One region of the Isoptericola sp. b515 genome, then DNA from elsewhere that is predicted to be linked to it. Evidence: riboswitches for the same ligand, from Rfam matches in the RefSeq annotation. Region 1 holds a riboswitch; the other holds the start of a gene.

Region 1 (7,173 bases):
CAGCGGCACGACGAGGCCGCCGGTGGAGTGGGCCATGACCACGAGGCGTTCGTGCCCGGCCGCGCGGACGGCGTCGGCAGCCGCGTCGAGATCCACGGCGTGGACCGCGAGGTCCGGTTCCTGGTTCGGGTCCCGGCCGGCGGCGGCGTGGGCGTCCCAGGATCGTCCGTGGCCGCGCAGGTCGACGGCGTAGGCCGCGAACCCGGCCGCCGCCAGTGCCCTGGCCACGTGGGGGTGGAAGAAGTAGTCCGCCAGGCCGTGCACGACCAGCACGGCGACCCGTGCCGGGGCGCCCTGCGGGGCCACGGACGGCGTGTGGCGGACCAGGGTGGCCGTCGCGTCGTCGGGCAGGTGCAGTGTCCGGGCCTCGAACCCGTCACCCAGCAGGTCCGGGTGCCAGTCGGTGCCGGGCGTGGGGGCCGTGCCGTCCTCGAGCTGCGTCATGGCCCGAGGCTAGCGGCCACGGAGGGTCAGCGCGGAGCGGCGGGCGGGGTGCCGTCCGGGTCCTGCGGAGGCTGCTGGGGGCCCGCCGGGGGCTGCTGCGGACCTGCCGGCGGCTGCTGCGCAGGTCCCTGGTACGGCGGGGGGTAGGGCTGCGGTGCGGTCTGCTGCGGTGGCACGACGGGCGGTGCCGGCTGCTGCGGCTGACCGTACCCGGGCGGGACGCCGCCGGCGGCGTAGGGCGCCGGGCCGCTCCCGGGTGCCCCCGCGGCGGGTGGACCCGGCCGACGGTTGTTGCGCACGACGAGGGCGACCACCACACCCAGGACCGCCAGGCCGAGCACCAGGCCGACGATCCACCAGGGGAAGCCCGCGTCGTCCTGCTGGGCCGCGTCGGCGACGTCGTCACCGGTGCCGGTGGTGCCCTCGTCGGCGTCCTCGGTGGGCTCGTCGGTGGCACCCTCCTCCGGGGCTGCCGCGCCGTCGCCCACCGCGGAGCCGCGGGCGTAGACCTCGGTGACCTGGCCGAACGTAGGGGTCCACACGACGGTGGTCCCCTCGACCTCGCCCGTGGTCTCGGTGACCTCGCCGGGGAAGGTCACGGCGATGCGCATGTCGAAGCTGTCGAGGAGGCCTTCGGGCAGGTCGCCGGTGTCCCCCATGTCCGCGGCGTCCTCGCTGAGGTCGAAGACGCCGTCCACGACGAACTCGTCGCCCTCGCGGGTGACGGAGAGCTCGTCCTCCGCGCCGCCGGCCATCTCGGAGATCGGCTGGTCGGTGAACGTGACCTCCACGCCGGTGTACTCGCCGTCCGAGTACGGCTGCTCGGTGGACCCCTCGGGCATGCCCTCGGTGAACGAGTCGCCCCCCTCGTTGGACATGTCCCACAGCTCCTGGGGGTCCATGCCCATCGACTCGGCGAGCTCGTCGGAGAAACCCATGATCACGGTGCCGGACGCGGTGTCGTCCTCGTGCAGGGTCATGTCCCAGTCGACCTTCATGCAGCCGCCCAGGGCGAGCAGGCCGACGGTCGCGAGCGCCGCGACGGAGGCGCGCCGCAGCGGGTGCCGGCGACGGGGGCGGTCCGTGGCGGGCGCGTGGACGGGCGTGATGGTCCTCACCGTTCCAGCATCGCCGACCGGGCGGGGACCGGCACCCCGGCCCCGGGTCGCCCGGCAGGATTCACCCGCGGTGCCGGGCGACGTCCCATCAGCGCCGACCCTCGCGTGGCGACGCAAAGTTGAGCGGAATAGACTCAACTCTGCGGAGGTTGACCTCAGCAGTCATCACGACCCCGGACCCGGAGGATCCATGGACACCAAGTTCACGACGATGTCGCAGCAGGCGATCGGCGACGCCGTGCAGTCGGCATCGGCGGCCGGCAACCCGCAGCTCGAGCCGGCCCACCTCCTGTCGGCGCTGCTCCAGCAGACCGGCGGGGTGGCGGTCGGTCTGCTCGAGGCGGTCGGTGCCAACCCCCAGCAGATCGGGCAGAAGACCCGTGCGGCCCTCGTCGCCCTGCCCACCGCCAGCGGTGAGGGCGTGGCCCAGCCCTCGCCGTCCCGCGCCATGCAGACCGTGCTGAGCACCGCGGCCCAGGAGGCCGAGGCGCTCGGCGACGAGTACGTCTCCACCGAGCACCTGCTCATCGCGGTCGCCGCCGGCCGGTCGGCCGCCGCCCAGGCCCTCACCGACGCCGGCGCCACCGCGGACGCGCTGCGTGCGGCCCTGCCCGCCGTCCGCGGCTCCGGGAAGGTCACCAGCCCCAACCCCGAGGGCACCTACAAGGCCCTGGAGCAGTACGGCACCGACCTGACCCAGCAGGCCCGGGACGGCCGGCTCGACCCGGTCATCGGCCGGGACGCCGAGATCCGCCGGGTCGTGCAGGTGCTGTCCCGCCGCACCAAGAACAACCCCGTGCTCATCGGCGAGCCCGGTGTCGGCAAGACGGCCGTCGTCGAGGGGCTGGCCCAGCGCGTGGTCGCCGGGGACGTGCCCACCTCCCTGCAGGGCAAGCGGCTCGTCGCCCTCGACCTGGCCGGCATGGTCGCCGGGGCCAAGTACCGCGGCGAGTTCGAGGAGCGGCTCAAGGCCGTCCTGGAGGAGATCACCGCCTCCGACGGCGAGGTCATCACCTTCATCGACGAGCTGCACACCGTGGTCGGCGCGGGCGCCGGCGGCGAGGGCGCCATGGACGCCGGCAACATGCTCAAGCCGATGCTCGCCCGCGGCGAGCTGCGCATGGTCGGCGCCACCACGCTCGACGAGTACCGCGAGAACATCGAGAAGGACCCCGCCCTGGAGCGGCGGTTCCAGCAGGTGTTCGTCGGCGAGCCCTCCGTGGAGGACACGGTGGCGATCCTGCGCGGCCTCAAGGAGCGCTACGAGGCCCACCACAAGGTCACCATCGCCGACTCCGCGCTGGTCGCCGCCGCGGCGCTGTCCGACCGGTACATCTCCGGGCGCCAGCTCCCGGACAAGGCGATCGACCTGGTCGACGAGGCCGCCTCCCGGCTGCGCATGGAGATGGACTCCTCCCCGGTGGAGATCGACGAGCTGCAGCGCGCCGTCACCCGGCTGGAGATGGAGGAGGTCGTCCTCAAGGACTCCGACGACACGGCCTCCCGGGACCGGCTGGAGAAGCTGCGCGCCGACCTGGCCGATCGCCGCGAGGAGCTCGCCGCCCTCACCGCGCGCTGGGAGGCCGAGAAGGCCGGCCACAACCGGGTGGGCGACCTGCGCGCCCGCATCGACGAGCTGCGCACCGAGGCCGACCGCCTGCAGCGCCAGGGCGACCTCGAGTCCGCCGCGCGCCTGCTCTACGGGGAGATCCCGCAGGTCGAGCGCGAGCTCGTCGAGGCCGAGCAGGCCGAGGCCTCCGAGGAGGCGGCCGAGGAGGCGGCGCACGAGACGCCGATGATCGCCGACAAGGTCGGGGCGGACGAGGTCGCCGAGGTCGTCTCGGCCTGGACCGGCATCCCCGCCGGCCGCATGCTCCAGGGGGAGACCGAGAAGCTCCTGCACATGGAGGACGTGCTCGGCGAGCGGCTCATCGGGCAGCAGGCGGCGGTGCGCTCCGTGTCCGACGCCGTGCGGCGCTCGCGGGCCGGGGTGGCGGACCCCGACCGGCCCACGGGGTCCTTCCTGTTCCTCGGGCCGACCGGTGTCGGCAAGACCGAGCTCGCCAAGTCCCTGGCCGAGTTCCTCTTCGACGACGAGCGCGCCATGGTGCGCATCGACATGTCCGAGTACTCCGAGAAGCACTCGGTGGCGCGGCTGGTCGGCGCACCCCCCGGGTACGTCGGCTACGAGGAGGGCGGGCAGCTCACCGAGGCCGTGCGCCGCCGGCCCTACTCCGTGGTGCTGCTCGACGAGGTGGAGAAGGCCCACCCCGAGGTCTTCGACATCCTGCTGCAGGTGCTCGACGACGGTCGCCTCACCGACGGCCAGGGCCGCACCGTGGACTTCCGCAACACCATCCTGGTGCTGACCTCGAACCTCGGCTCGCAGTTCCTCGTCGACCCGGTGATGGACCAGGAGGCCAAGCGCGAGAGCGTCATGACGGCGGTGCGCACGGCCTTCAAGCCCGAGTTCCTCAACCGGCTGGACGACGTGGTCCTCTTCGACGCGCTGTCCCTCGACGAGCTGGGACGGATCGTCGAGCTGCAGGTCGCGGCGCTCGCCCAGCGGCTGGCCGACCGGCGCATCACGCTCGACGTGACGCCGTCCGCCCGCCGGTGGCTGGCGGTCGAGGGGTACGACCCCGCCTACGGCGCCCGCCCGCTGCGGCGGCTCGTCCAGCGCGAGATCGGCGACCGGCTGGCCCGCCGGCTGCTGTCCGGCGAGACGGCCGACGGGGACACCGTCGTCGTCGACCGCGTCGAGGGTGCCGAGGGGCTCTCGCTGGCCTGATCGTCGCCGGGACGACGACGGCCCCGCCCTCCGTGCGGAAGGCGGGGCCGTCGGGCGCTCGCGGCGCCCGGACCGGTGCCGGTCAGATGCGGATGAACCGCGGGCTGCTCTGCCAGATCTGGCGCTTCACCACGCCGACGCCCGGACGGGCCGACTCGATGATCCGGCCGTTGCCGGCGTAGATCCCGATGTGCCCCGGCGAGTAGACCAGGTCGCCCTGCCGGGCGTTGCTGCGCGAGACGCGCGTGCCGAGAGAGGCCTGGGCCGACGACGAGCGCGGCAGGGTCTTGCCGATCGCCTTCTTGTACACGTAGGACGTGAACCCCGAGCAGTCGAACCCGGTGGCGGGCGACGTGCCGCCCCACGAGTACCGGTGCCCGATGTAGTTGTGGGCGACCCGGACGACCTTCTGGCCGCGGGTCATCTTCGGCTTGACGTGGACCTTCCGGTACTTGGTCGACTTCTTGAGTCCCTCGGCCCGGGCCGGCACCCCGACGACGCGGATCCTGTTCTTGCCCAGGTCGTACTTGCCGAGCCCCGGCCGGAACCGGACGACCCCGTACTTGTTGGTCTTCTTCACGGCGACCTTGTCGCCGGAGATGAACAGGCGCACGCGGCCCTGGACGGGCTCGCCCCACTTGCGCAGCTTCACCGTGTACTTCGGGCGGGTGTGCCACTTGCCCTTCGTGGCCGTGTGACGGCTCTTGGAGACGTACATGTTGGTCGTCGCCTTGGGCTTGATCCACACCCTGCGGTGCTTCGTCACCTGCTCCAACCCGGTGGAGGCGGCCGGCGCGACGACGACGCGGATGCCGTTGCGGCCGACGTCGTAGTGGGAGAACCCGGGGCGGAAGTGGATCGTGCCGTCCCCGTCGAGGCTCTTGACCGCGACCTTGGTGCCCTGGACGTAGAGCCGGACCCGGCCGGCGAACGCCTCGCCGTCCGCGGTCGCGCGGACCGTGTAGCGGGGGCGGGTGTGGCCCTGTCCCTTGCGGCCGGTGCTGCGGGACTTCGACACCGAGACGTCGGGCGTCGTGCTCACGACGACGGGCTCCTCGGTGGCGGTGCCGGTGTCCTCGGCGGCCGGTTCCTCGGTCGGCGTCGTGGTCGTCCCGTCCGTGGTGGTCGTCGGCTCGGGCGACGCGGTGTCCTCGACGACGGGTTCCGGCGTCGGGGTCGCGGTGCCGTCGGAGACCGACGTGTCGGTCGCGTCCGTGGTGGTCGTGCCGGCCGAGGTGGTCTCGTCGGCGACGGTCTCGTCCGTGGTGGTCGTGAGCGCGTCGTCGGCGGCGGCCGATCCGGCGCCGGCGACCAGCGTGCCGCCGGCGAGGGCCGCCGTGAGCGTCATGGCGACGGCGGCGTGGCGTTTCCTGGGGGTGCGCACGGCACCCTGCGGGCGCGCAGCATCCAGCGAGGGTGTGGACATGGGGTACTCCTCCAGCCGGCGAGATGAGCTGTCGGGTTAGGCCGAGAAGTGGTGGCCTGCCGCCGATGGACGGCTTCACCCCGAGGGTGGCGCTGACGTCACCCGAAGAACCTGGGTCTCCCGCTGCTGCCGTCGGTGCTCCGGTGGGCCGTCCCGTCGGCAGCACTGGGCACCGGGCCGGTCGCCGCCCGGTCTCCGGGCGACGACAGGACGCTAGCCCCGAAACGGTCGGAGGTCACGGTCAGATAACGGTCACCTCCTGCGCCGATGGTGGAGGCGGTGTGAAGGGATCCGGCGGCGGGACGCTGTCCGACATGACGGACACGGCACGCCGGAACCGTCGGAAACGGCCGTCGACCGAGGGCCGGGATCGGGCGATCGACCCATCCGGGGTGCCGGGGAGGTGAAGATCGGGCACCGATCCGATGACGTTCCCGGCCGCTCAGTCCAGGAGCGAGCCGGTCCGCGTGCCGTCCACGACGGCCACGCACAGCCCCGTGCGGTCCCCGGCGGCCCAGGACTCCTCGCTCGGCGCCCAGACCACCAGCTCGACCCGTGTGGAGTCGTCCGCGCGCGCCTGCGGGCCCAGGAGGTCCGGGGTGCAGCCCCGCGCGGTGCGGGCCGCGGCCTCGTCCGCGCCGGGCCAGACGGCGTCCGCCGACGCGTCGGTGCGCCCGACCACCTCGGCCGCGTGCGGCTCGCCGCACGGCACCACCTCGACGCGTCCCACGGCGCCGTCGGTCGGGGCCTCGGCGAGGCACGAGCCGAGGACGAGCTGCACGGCGTTGACGGTCTGCGGCGCGGTGACGTCGGCCGCGACGGGTTCCCACGCCTCCTCGCGCGTGCTCGTCGTCAGGTAGGAGGCCCCCACGGCGCCGCCGACCACGAGCAGGATCAGGGCGAGGACCGACAGCACCCAGATCCGGGCCCGGCGCCGCGCCGCGGCGCGCTCGGCCGGCGTGGGTCCGGGGGCGCCCCAGCGGGCCCCGGGGTCCACCGGCCGGCGGTCCGACGCGCCCGTCGGTGCCGGGCCGGGGGAGGGACGGGCCGGACCCCGCGTCCCGTCCGGGGCGGGGCCGGACGCCTCCGGGCCGGGCGAGGCGAAGGAGAGGTCGTCCTCGGGGCGCTCGGTCATGGGAGCCAACCTACCGAGCCGGGCGCTCCTTCCGGGTCCGGGCGGTTCAGACCCCCACGCGGCGCTCGACGCCCGGCAGGTCGTCCTCGCGCAGCACGTCGGACAGCCGTCGGCGGTCCAGGCGGCGCACCCACCCGGCCCGTGCGCCGTCCGGTCGCGCCTCCTGCAGCACCCACCGGCGGACGCCGAGCGCGGTGAGGCGCGCGCCGATCGCCAGGACGTCCTCGCGGGTGTGCACGGTGGGGTCGACGGTGGTGCG
Region 2 (7,173 bases), on a different contig from region 1:
CCTCGCGCGAGGTGACGACGTGCGGCGGCGCGCCGTCGCCCGCCTCGTGCCGCAGGGTCCACGGCACGTCGACCCCGAGCAGCCGCAGCGCCGTGACGTGGCTGAAGACGACACCGTCGTCCAGCACGGCCATCAGTGCCCGGCACCGACCCTCCAGGTCGGAGACGGACGCGGCAGGGGCGCGGACGCCGTGGAACGGCGCGTCGAGGTCGACCCGGCGCAGCGCGGCGGGGTCCGCCCCCTGAGCGAGCGCGTCGGCGACGCGGAACGGTTCAGGGGTGGGTCCCTCCGCCGTGGTTCGCAGCACGCCACGACCGTGGCAGAACCATGCCCCGCCGCGGGCCCGTCATCCACAACCCCACGTTGTGGGCATGGAATCTGCAGGCGCGGACCCGTGTCGGGCTGCAGATTTCATGCCCACAACAGGCGGTCAGGCGGCCGAGTCGGCCTGCAGCTCCTCGTCGCACCGGCGGGTGACCACGAGCACCGGGCACTTGGAGTGGTGCAGCACGGCCTGGCTCGTCGACCCGAGCAGCAGCCCGCGGAACCCGCCCCGCCCCCGCGAACCGACCACGACGAGGTCCGCCGCGCCCGAGAACTCCGTCAGGAGCTCGGCACCGGACCCGTCCAGGACGTGGCGCTTGATCGTCAGCCCCGGGTGCTCGGCCGCGACCCGGTCGACGATGACGTCCAGACCTGCCTTGACGTCGTCGAGGATCTGCTCGTGGTCGATCTGGGACGGCAGCCACGCCAGCACGCCGGCCCCGCTGCCCAGCGGGACCCCGGCCACGGCGACGAGCTCGGCGTCCCAGGTCTCGGCCTGCTCGACGGCGTGCCGCAACGCGATCTCCGCGGTCGGCGACCCGTCGACCCCGACGACGATCCGCCGCACGTCGTGGATCCGGTCGCCGTCGCGCCGCTCCGGGTCGTCGGTCTCGGCGACCTCCTGCCGGTAGGGCACGACCACCGTCGGGCAGTGCGCGTGGGCCGGCAGCGCCGAGGACACCGTCCCCAGCAGACGCTCCGTGAATCCGCCGCGCCCGCGCGTCCCCACGACGGCCAGGCACGCCTCCGCGGACATCTCGACGAGCACCCCGGCGGCGTCCCCGGTGGCGACCGTCCCCGTGACCGGGACGCCGATCCCCTCGACCCTTGCCGTGGCCTCGGACAGCACCGCCTTGGCCCCCTCGGCGATCGCGGTGTCGTCGAGGGCCGCGTAGCCGCCGTCCAGGGAGGCGGCCGTGAAGGACGGCAACGAGTAGCTGCACACGACGTGCAGGCTCCACCCGACACGTGCCGCGTACGCCGCGGCCCAGTCCAGGGCGTGCATGCTCGCGTCGGAACCGTCGACCCCCACCAGGACGACCTCAGGACGTGTCATCTCGCGCCTCCCGTCTGCGTCCGGACCTCGCCGTCCGGCATCCGCCTGGTTCAAGCCTAACGAAAGCGCCCCGCAAGACGCAGCAAAGGCCGCCCGGCGACACCGCGTGGCGCGCTCGGGGGCCGGGCCGTGCCCGGACGCACGACGCCCCGGCACTCACGAGGAGTGCCGGGGCGTCGGGGCGGACGGTCGAGGCGTCGGTCAGCCGGTGACCCGCAGGAAGGTCGGGCTGGACTGCCAGAGGCTGGACTGGCGGACGGTCCAGCCGCCGGGGCGCGTGGCCTCGATCTGCTGGCCGTTGCCGATGTAGATCGAGATGTGCCCCGGGGACCAGATGAGGTCGCCCGGCTGCGCCGACGACTGCGAGATCTGCGTCGTGTTGGACGCGCTGAGGATCGCGCTCGAGGAGTGCGGCAGCGAGACGCCGACCTGCGCGTACACGTAGGTCACCAGGCCCGAGCAGTCGAACCCGGACGGCGAGGCGCCGCCGACGACGTACGGCGTGCCGAGGTAGCGGGCCGCGATGGACACGACCTGCGAACCCCGCGAGCTGTCGGCCGTCGGCGTCGAGGAGCTGGAGCTGGAGCTCTCGGTCGTGCTCGACGAGGACGAGGACGACGACGAGGACGAGCTCGACGTCGACGTCGACGTGGGCTCCCGCTCGGCGGAGCGCGAGGTGGTCGTCTCGCGCACGGGCTCCGGCTCGGGCTCGGGCTCGGGCGCCGCCTTGATGTCCGCCTTCTCGGCGATCTTCGGCGTCACGCGCTCGACCTGGACCTTGGCACCGGAGTCGACGGTGACCACGGGCGCGGACTCCAGGGCCTCGCGGGCCTGGTCGGTCAGCGAACCGAGGTCCACGGTGCTCAGCTTCTTGGCCGCGTCCGAGTCCACGGGCGCGGCGTGCGCGGCGGTGGCGCCACCGATCGTGGAGACCAGCAGACCGCCGGCGGTGGCCATCACGGCAGCACGACGGCTCGCGGCTGCAGATGGTGCGGTGATGGGGCGGCGGGCGGCCAGGTGCCGACCGCGCGTCGTGGTGCGTGCGTTCACGTGTTCCCTCTCCTGTCCGCCTACGAAGTCAGCTGTCGGGTTCGGGTGGGAGAAATCACCCGGCCCCACGGTTCGGACGAACCGTGGGACTTCACCCCGAGGACACCGTGTCCGGTGCCCGAGAGTGGGTCCCCCGCCCCTGCCTAGGGTCTCGGTTCCCGACCGGCGGCAGGGCTCGGCGTCCGGTCGAGGTCCGGCAGACTGCTCCACCGGACGCGAGAACGGTATCTGATACACGCCCCGATGTCACGTTTCGATCACGATCTGCGGCGATACACGTCCGAGGGGCCCCGCAGAGGGCACTGCGCCCCCCGCTGAGTCCCTCGAGGGGTGTCCGGCGTCCGGGACCCCCGGGAGCACCTCGCGGCACGACAGAGGGCCCTGCCGCGCTCTGCGCGCGACAGGGCCCTCGGCACGAGGTGCCGGCGTCTCAGCCGACTCGGATGAAGGTCGGGTTGGACTGCCAGATGTTCCGGAACTGGATCGTCTTGCCCGGACGCGGGGCGTCGATCTGCGTGTTGCCACCCGCGTAGATGGAGATGTGGCCCGGGGTCCAGATGAGGTCGCCCGGCTGCGCGGCGGAGCGGGAGACCACGCTGCCGGCGTAGCGCTGGTCCGAGGACGACCGCGGCAGCGAGATACCGGCCTGGGCGTACACGTACTGGGTGAACCCGGAGCAGTCGAAGCCGGACGGCGTGGTGCCACCGGAGACGTACGGGACGCCCACGTAGCGCGAGGCGATGGAGACGATCGTCGACCCGACGGCGGAGTCCGGCACGGCCGTGGTGGCCGAGGAGGACGTCGTCGTCGAGGAGGAGGAGGACGAGCTCGAGAGCGACTCGCGCTCGGAGGAGCGCGACGGCGCCGCCTCGCGCACGGGCTCCGGCTCGGGCTCCGGCGCGGCCTTGATGTCCGCCCGCTCGACGATCGTGGGCGTCACGCGCTCGACCTGGACCTTGGCCTCGGCGTCGACGGTGACCACCGGGGCCGCCTCGAGCGCCTGGCGCGCCTGGTCGGTCAGCGCACCCAGGTCCACGGTGCTCAGCTTCTTGGCCGCGTCCGCGTCCACCGGCGCCGCGTGGGCGGCGCTCGCGCCACCGATCGTGGAGACCAGGAGACCACCGGCGGTCGCCACCACAGCAGCCCGACGGCCTGCGGCCGCGGAGGGGGCCGCCATCATGGGGCGGCGTGCGGCGCGGTGCTTACCGCGCATGCTGCGAGCAGTCACGTTCAACCTCTCCGTTCGCCTACGAGGTCAGCTGTCGGGTTCGGGTGGGAGAAAACACCCGGCCCCGCGGTCCGTACGAACCGTGGGACTTCACCCCGAGGACACCGTCACCGGTGCCCGAATCGTGGGTCCCCCGCCCCTGTCGTGCGGTCATCCGTGGGAACCAGGACGGTGACAGGGTTAGGCGCCCGTCCCGGTACTCGCGCGAGACACCCGCGCGAGCGAGTCTGACCGTACCGGAACCTCCCCGCCGATGTCACGCTCCGGTCACGTCTCGCGTCCGATGCGTCGCGTCGAGATCTCAGCGGGCTGCGACGAAGAGGTGCTTGGCCAGCTCCTCCGGCAGCTCCAGGGCACCGTCACCGTCGACCAGACGGACGACGAAGTCGTCGCCGGCGCGCTCCACCTCGATGCTCGCGCCCGGGAAGAGGCCCGCGTCGGACAGCCGCAGGAGGAACTCGTCGTCGACCTGGACCGGCTCGGCGATGCGGCGCAGCACGACCGTCGCGGAGGCGTCGGCCCCGGACTCCAGGTACAGCGGCAGGGACTGCACGCCTTCGAGGAACGGCAGCTCCTCGTACTGCTCCCCCAGCTCCGACAGCCCCGGGATCGGGTTGCCGTACGGGTCGTGGTGCGGGTGGTCGAGCAGGGTCACCAGCCGACGCTCGACGAGGTCGCTCATGACGTGCTCCCACCGGCAGGCCTCGTTGTGCACCTGCGGCCAGTCGAGCTTGATGACGTCGGTGAGCAGACGCTCGGCCAGACGGTGCTTGCGCATGACCCGCACGGCCTTCTCCTGACCGTCGGCGGTCAGCTCGAGGTGCCGGTCACCGGTGACGACGACCAGACCGTCCCGCTCCATCCGCGCGACCGTCTGGGAGACGGTCGGGCCCGAGTGCCCCAGACGTTCCGCGATCCGGGCGCGCAGCGGCGTGATGCCTTCCTCACCCAGCTCGTAGATCGTCTTCAGGTACATCTCGGTGGTGTCGATCAGGTCCGTCACGTCCGCTCCCGTCTTGAGGCCCGGGCCTAGTCTATTCGCATGACCCTCCAGATCCCCGCGTCGATGCTGCCCTCCGACGGCCGCTTCGGCTCCGGCCCGTCCAAGGTGCGCACGGGCCAGGTCGAGGCCCTCGTCGCGGCCGGCGACCCGGCACGCCCGGTGCTGGGCACCTCGCACCGGCAGGCCCCGGTCAAGGATCTGGTGCACCGGGTGCGCACGGGCCTGACCGAGTTGTTCGACCTGCCCGCGGGGTACGAGGTGGCCCTCGGCAACGGCGGGTCGACCGCCTTCTGGGAGGTCGCCACGGCGTCCCTCGTCCGACGGCGGGCCCAGCATGCCGTGTTCGGGGAGTTCGGGGCCAAGTTCGCCGCCGCCACCGCCCGGGCACCCTTCCTCGACGACCCCGAGGTGGTCGAGGCCGCACCCGGGACGGTGGCCCACCTGACGCCGTCGGACGCCGTGGACGTCTACGCCACCCCGCACAACGAGACCTCGACCGGGGCGGTCGCCCCCGTGCGCCGCCCGGGCGGCCCCGACCAGCTCCTGCTGACCGACGCGACCTCGGGTGCGGGCGCGCTGCCGGTCGACCTGCACGAGACCGACGTCTACTACTTCGGCCCGCAGAAGGCCTTCGCCGCCGACGGCGGCCTGTGGCTGGCGCTGTGCTCCCCGGCGGCCGTGGAGCGCGCCCGGGAGGTGGAGTCGTCCGGCGACGGCCGGTGGGTGCCGGAGTTCCTGTCGCTGACCACGGCGCTGGAGAACTCCCGCCAGGACCAGACGCTGAACACCCCCGCCGTCGGGACGCTGGTCATGCTGGCCGACCAGGTCGAGTGGCTGCTCGAGCACGGCGGGCTGGACTGGTCCGTGCGCCGCTGCGAGCGCTCGGCGCAGGTCCTGTACGGCTGGGCGGCGGCGACGCCGTGGGCGACACCCTTCGTCACCGACCCGGCGGAGCGCTCCCCGGTGGTGGGCACGATCGACCTGGACCCGTCGGTCGACGCGGGGGCCGTCGTCGGGCTGCTCCGCGACCACGGGATCCTCGACGTCTTCCCCTACCGCAAGCTGGGCCGCAACCAGCTGCGCGTCGGCATGTTCCCCGCGGTGGACCCGGACGACGTCGCGGCGCTCACGGAGTGCATCACCTACGTGGTCGACCGGCTCGGCTGACGAGGCTGACGGGGACGGCGAGCGCGGCCGGCGCGCCCGACGTCAGGCCGGCCGGGCCCGCTCCGCCGGGACCGGCTCGTCCCCGGCCGGGACCGGCGGGTCGAGATAGACGACCTCGAGGTGCGGTCGGCGCAGCAGCCGGTAGCGCACCGTGACGCGCCAGGACCGCATCGCCCAGACGGTGGCCGCGAGCGCCACGGCGAGGGTGGTGATCGACCCGACGAGGATCGACCAGCGCGGCCCGAACGCCTCGCCGATCCAGCCGACGACGGGTGAGCCGATCGGCGTGGAGCCGAGGAACACCATCATGTAGAGGGCCATGACCCGCCCGCGCATCACCGGGTCGATCGAGGTCTGGATGGTGGAGTTGGCCGCGGTCATCATCGTCAGCGCGGACAGGCCGACCGGGATGGTCGTGACGACGTAGAGCCAGTAGGTCGGCATGAGGGCGTTGACCGCCGTCGCGACCGCGAAGGCGAAGGCCGCACCGATGACGAGCCGCACCCGCGGGCGCTCGCGCCGGGCGGCGAGCAGCGCGCCGGTCAGCGACCCGATCGCCAGCACGGAGCCGAGCAGCCCGAACTCGCCGGCGCCGCGGTCGAACTCGACCCGCGCCATCATCGCGCTGGTGAGCTGGAAGTTGAGGCCGAAGGTGGACACGACGGCCATGACCACCATGATCACGACGATGTCGGAGCGTCCCCGCACGTACCGCAGACCCTCGAGGATCTGCCCCTTGCCGCGCGGTGCCCGGTCCTTGAGCCACATGGCGGCGGGGCGCATGAGCGCCACGGCCGCGATCGTCGCGGCGAAGGTCAGGCCGTTGATGACGAACACCCAGCCCGAGCCGACGGCGGCGATGAGCAGGCCGGCGGCGCCCGGTCCGACCAGTCGGGCGGCGTTGAAGGACGCGCTGTTGAGGCCGACGGCGTTGGACAGCCGCTCCGGGGGCACGAGCTCGGCGACGAAGGCCTGGCGCACGGGGTTGTCGAAGGCGGTCGCGACCCCGAGGCCGAGCGCGAAGGCGTACACGTGCCAGAGCTCGGCCGCGCCGGACAGCACGAGCACGCCGAGGCCGAGGGCCAGGACGCCCATCGCGCCCTGCGTGGCCATGAGGAGCTGCCGGCGGGGCAGGCGGTCGGCGAGCAGCCCGGTCCAGGGGCCGATCAGCAGGAACGGCAGGAACTGCAGGGCGGTGGTGATGCCGACGGCGACGCCGGAGTCGTCGGTGAGGTCGGTGAGCACCAGCCAGTCCTGGGCGATGCGCTGCATCCAGGTGCCGATGTTGGCGACGAGGGCAGCGCCGAACCACAGGCGGTAGTTCGGGTAGCGGAGGGAGGAGAA

Evidence for each region. A riboswitch is a leader RNA that binds a small molecule or an ion and turns the genes downstream of it on or off. The one in region 1 is predicted to bind cyclic di-AMP.
Region 2: linked by a shared signal. The riboswitch ahead of Q6350_RS13160 (C40 family peptidase) and the one ahead of Q6350_RS02755 (C40 family peptidase) in region 1 are both predicted to bind cyclic di-AMP.

What each region holds. Positions count from the first base shown of each region.
Region 1 covers NZ_JAUQYR010000001.1:583,626-590,798, reverse strand. The annotation lists gene Q6350_RS02770 (alpha/beta hydrolase) at 1-444, opposite strand, end outside; gene Q6350_RS02765 (hypothetical protein) at 471-1,562, opposite strand; gene clpB (ATP-dependent chaperone ClpB) at 1,753-4,353, shown strand; gene Q6350_RS02755 (C40 family peptidase) at 4,436-5,779, opposite strand; cyclic di-AMP (ydaO/yuaA leader) riboswitch at 5,784-5,927, opposite strand; gene Q6350_RS02750 (septum formation family protein) at 6,222-6,914, opposite strand; gene Q6350_RS02745 (anaerobic ribonucleoside-triphosphate reductase activating protein) at 6,961-7,173, opposite strand, start outside.
Region 2 covers NZ_JAUQYR010000004.1:254,772-261,944, reverse strand. The annotation lists gene Q6350_RS13170 (DUF559 domain-containing protein) at 1-307, opposite strand, end outside; gene Q6350_RS13165 (universal stress protein) at 431-1,381, opposite strand; gene Q6350_RS13160 (C40 family peptidase) at 1,583-2,431, opposite strand; cyclic di-AMP (ydaO/yuaA leader) riboswitch at 2,434-2,598, opposite strand; gene Q6350_RS13155 (C40 family peptidase) at 2,862-3,659, opposite strand; cyclic di-AMP (ydaO/yuaA leader) riboswitch at 3,662-3,825, opposite strand; gene Q6350_RS13150 (metal-dependent transcriptional regulator) at 3,961-4,662, opposite strand; gene serC (phosphoserine transaminase) at 4,702-5,829, shown strand; gene Q6350_RS13140 (MFS transporter) at 5,872-7,173, opposite strand, start outside.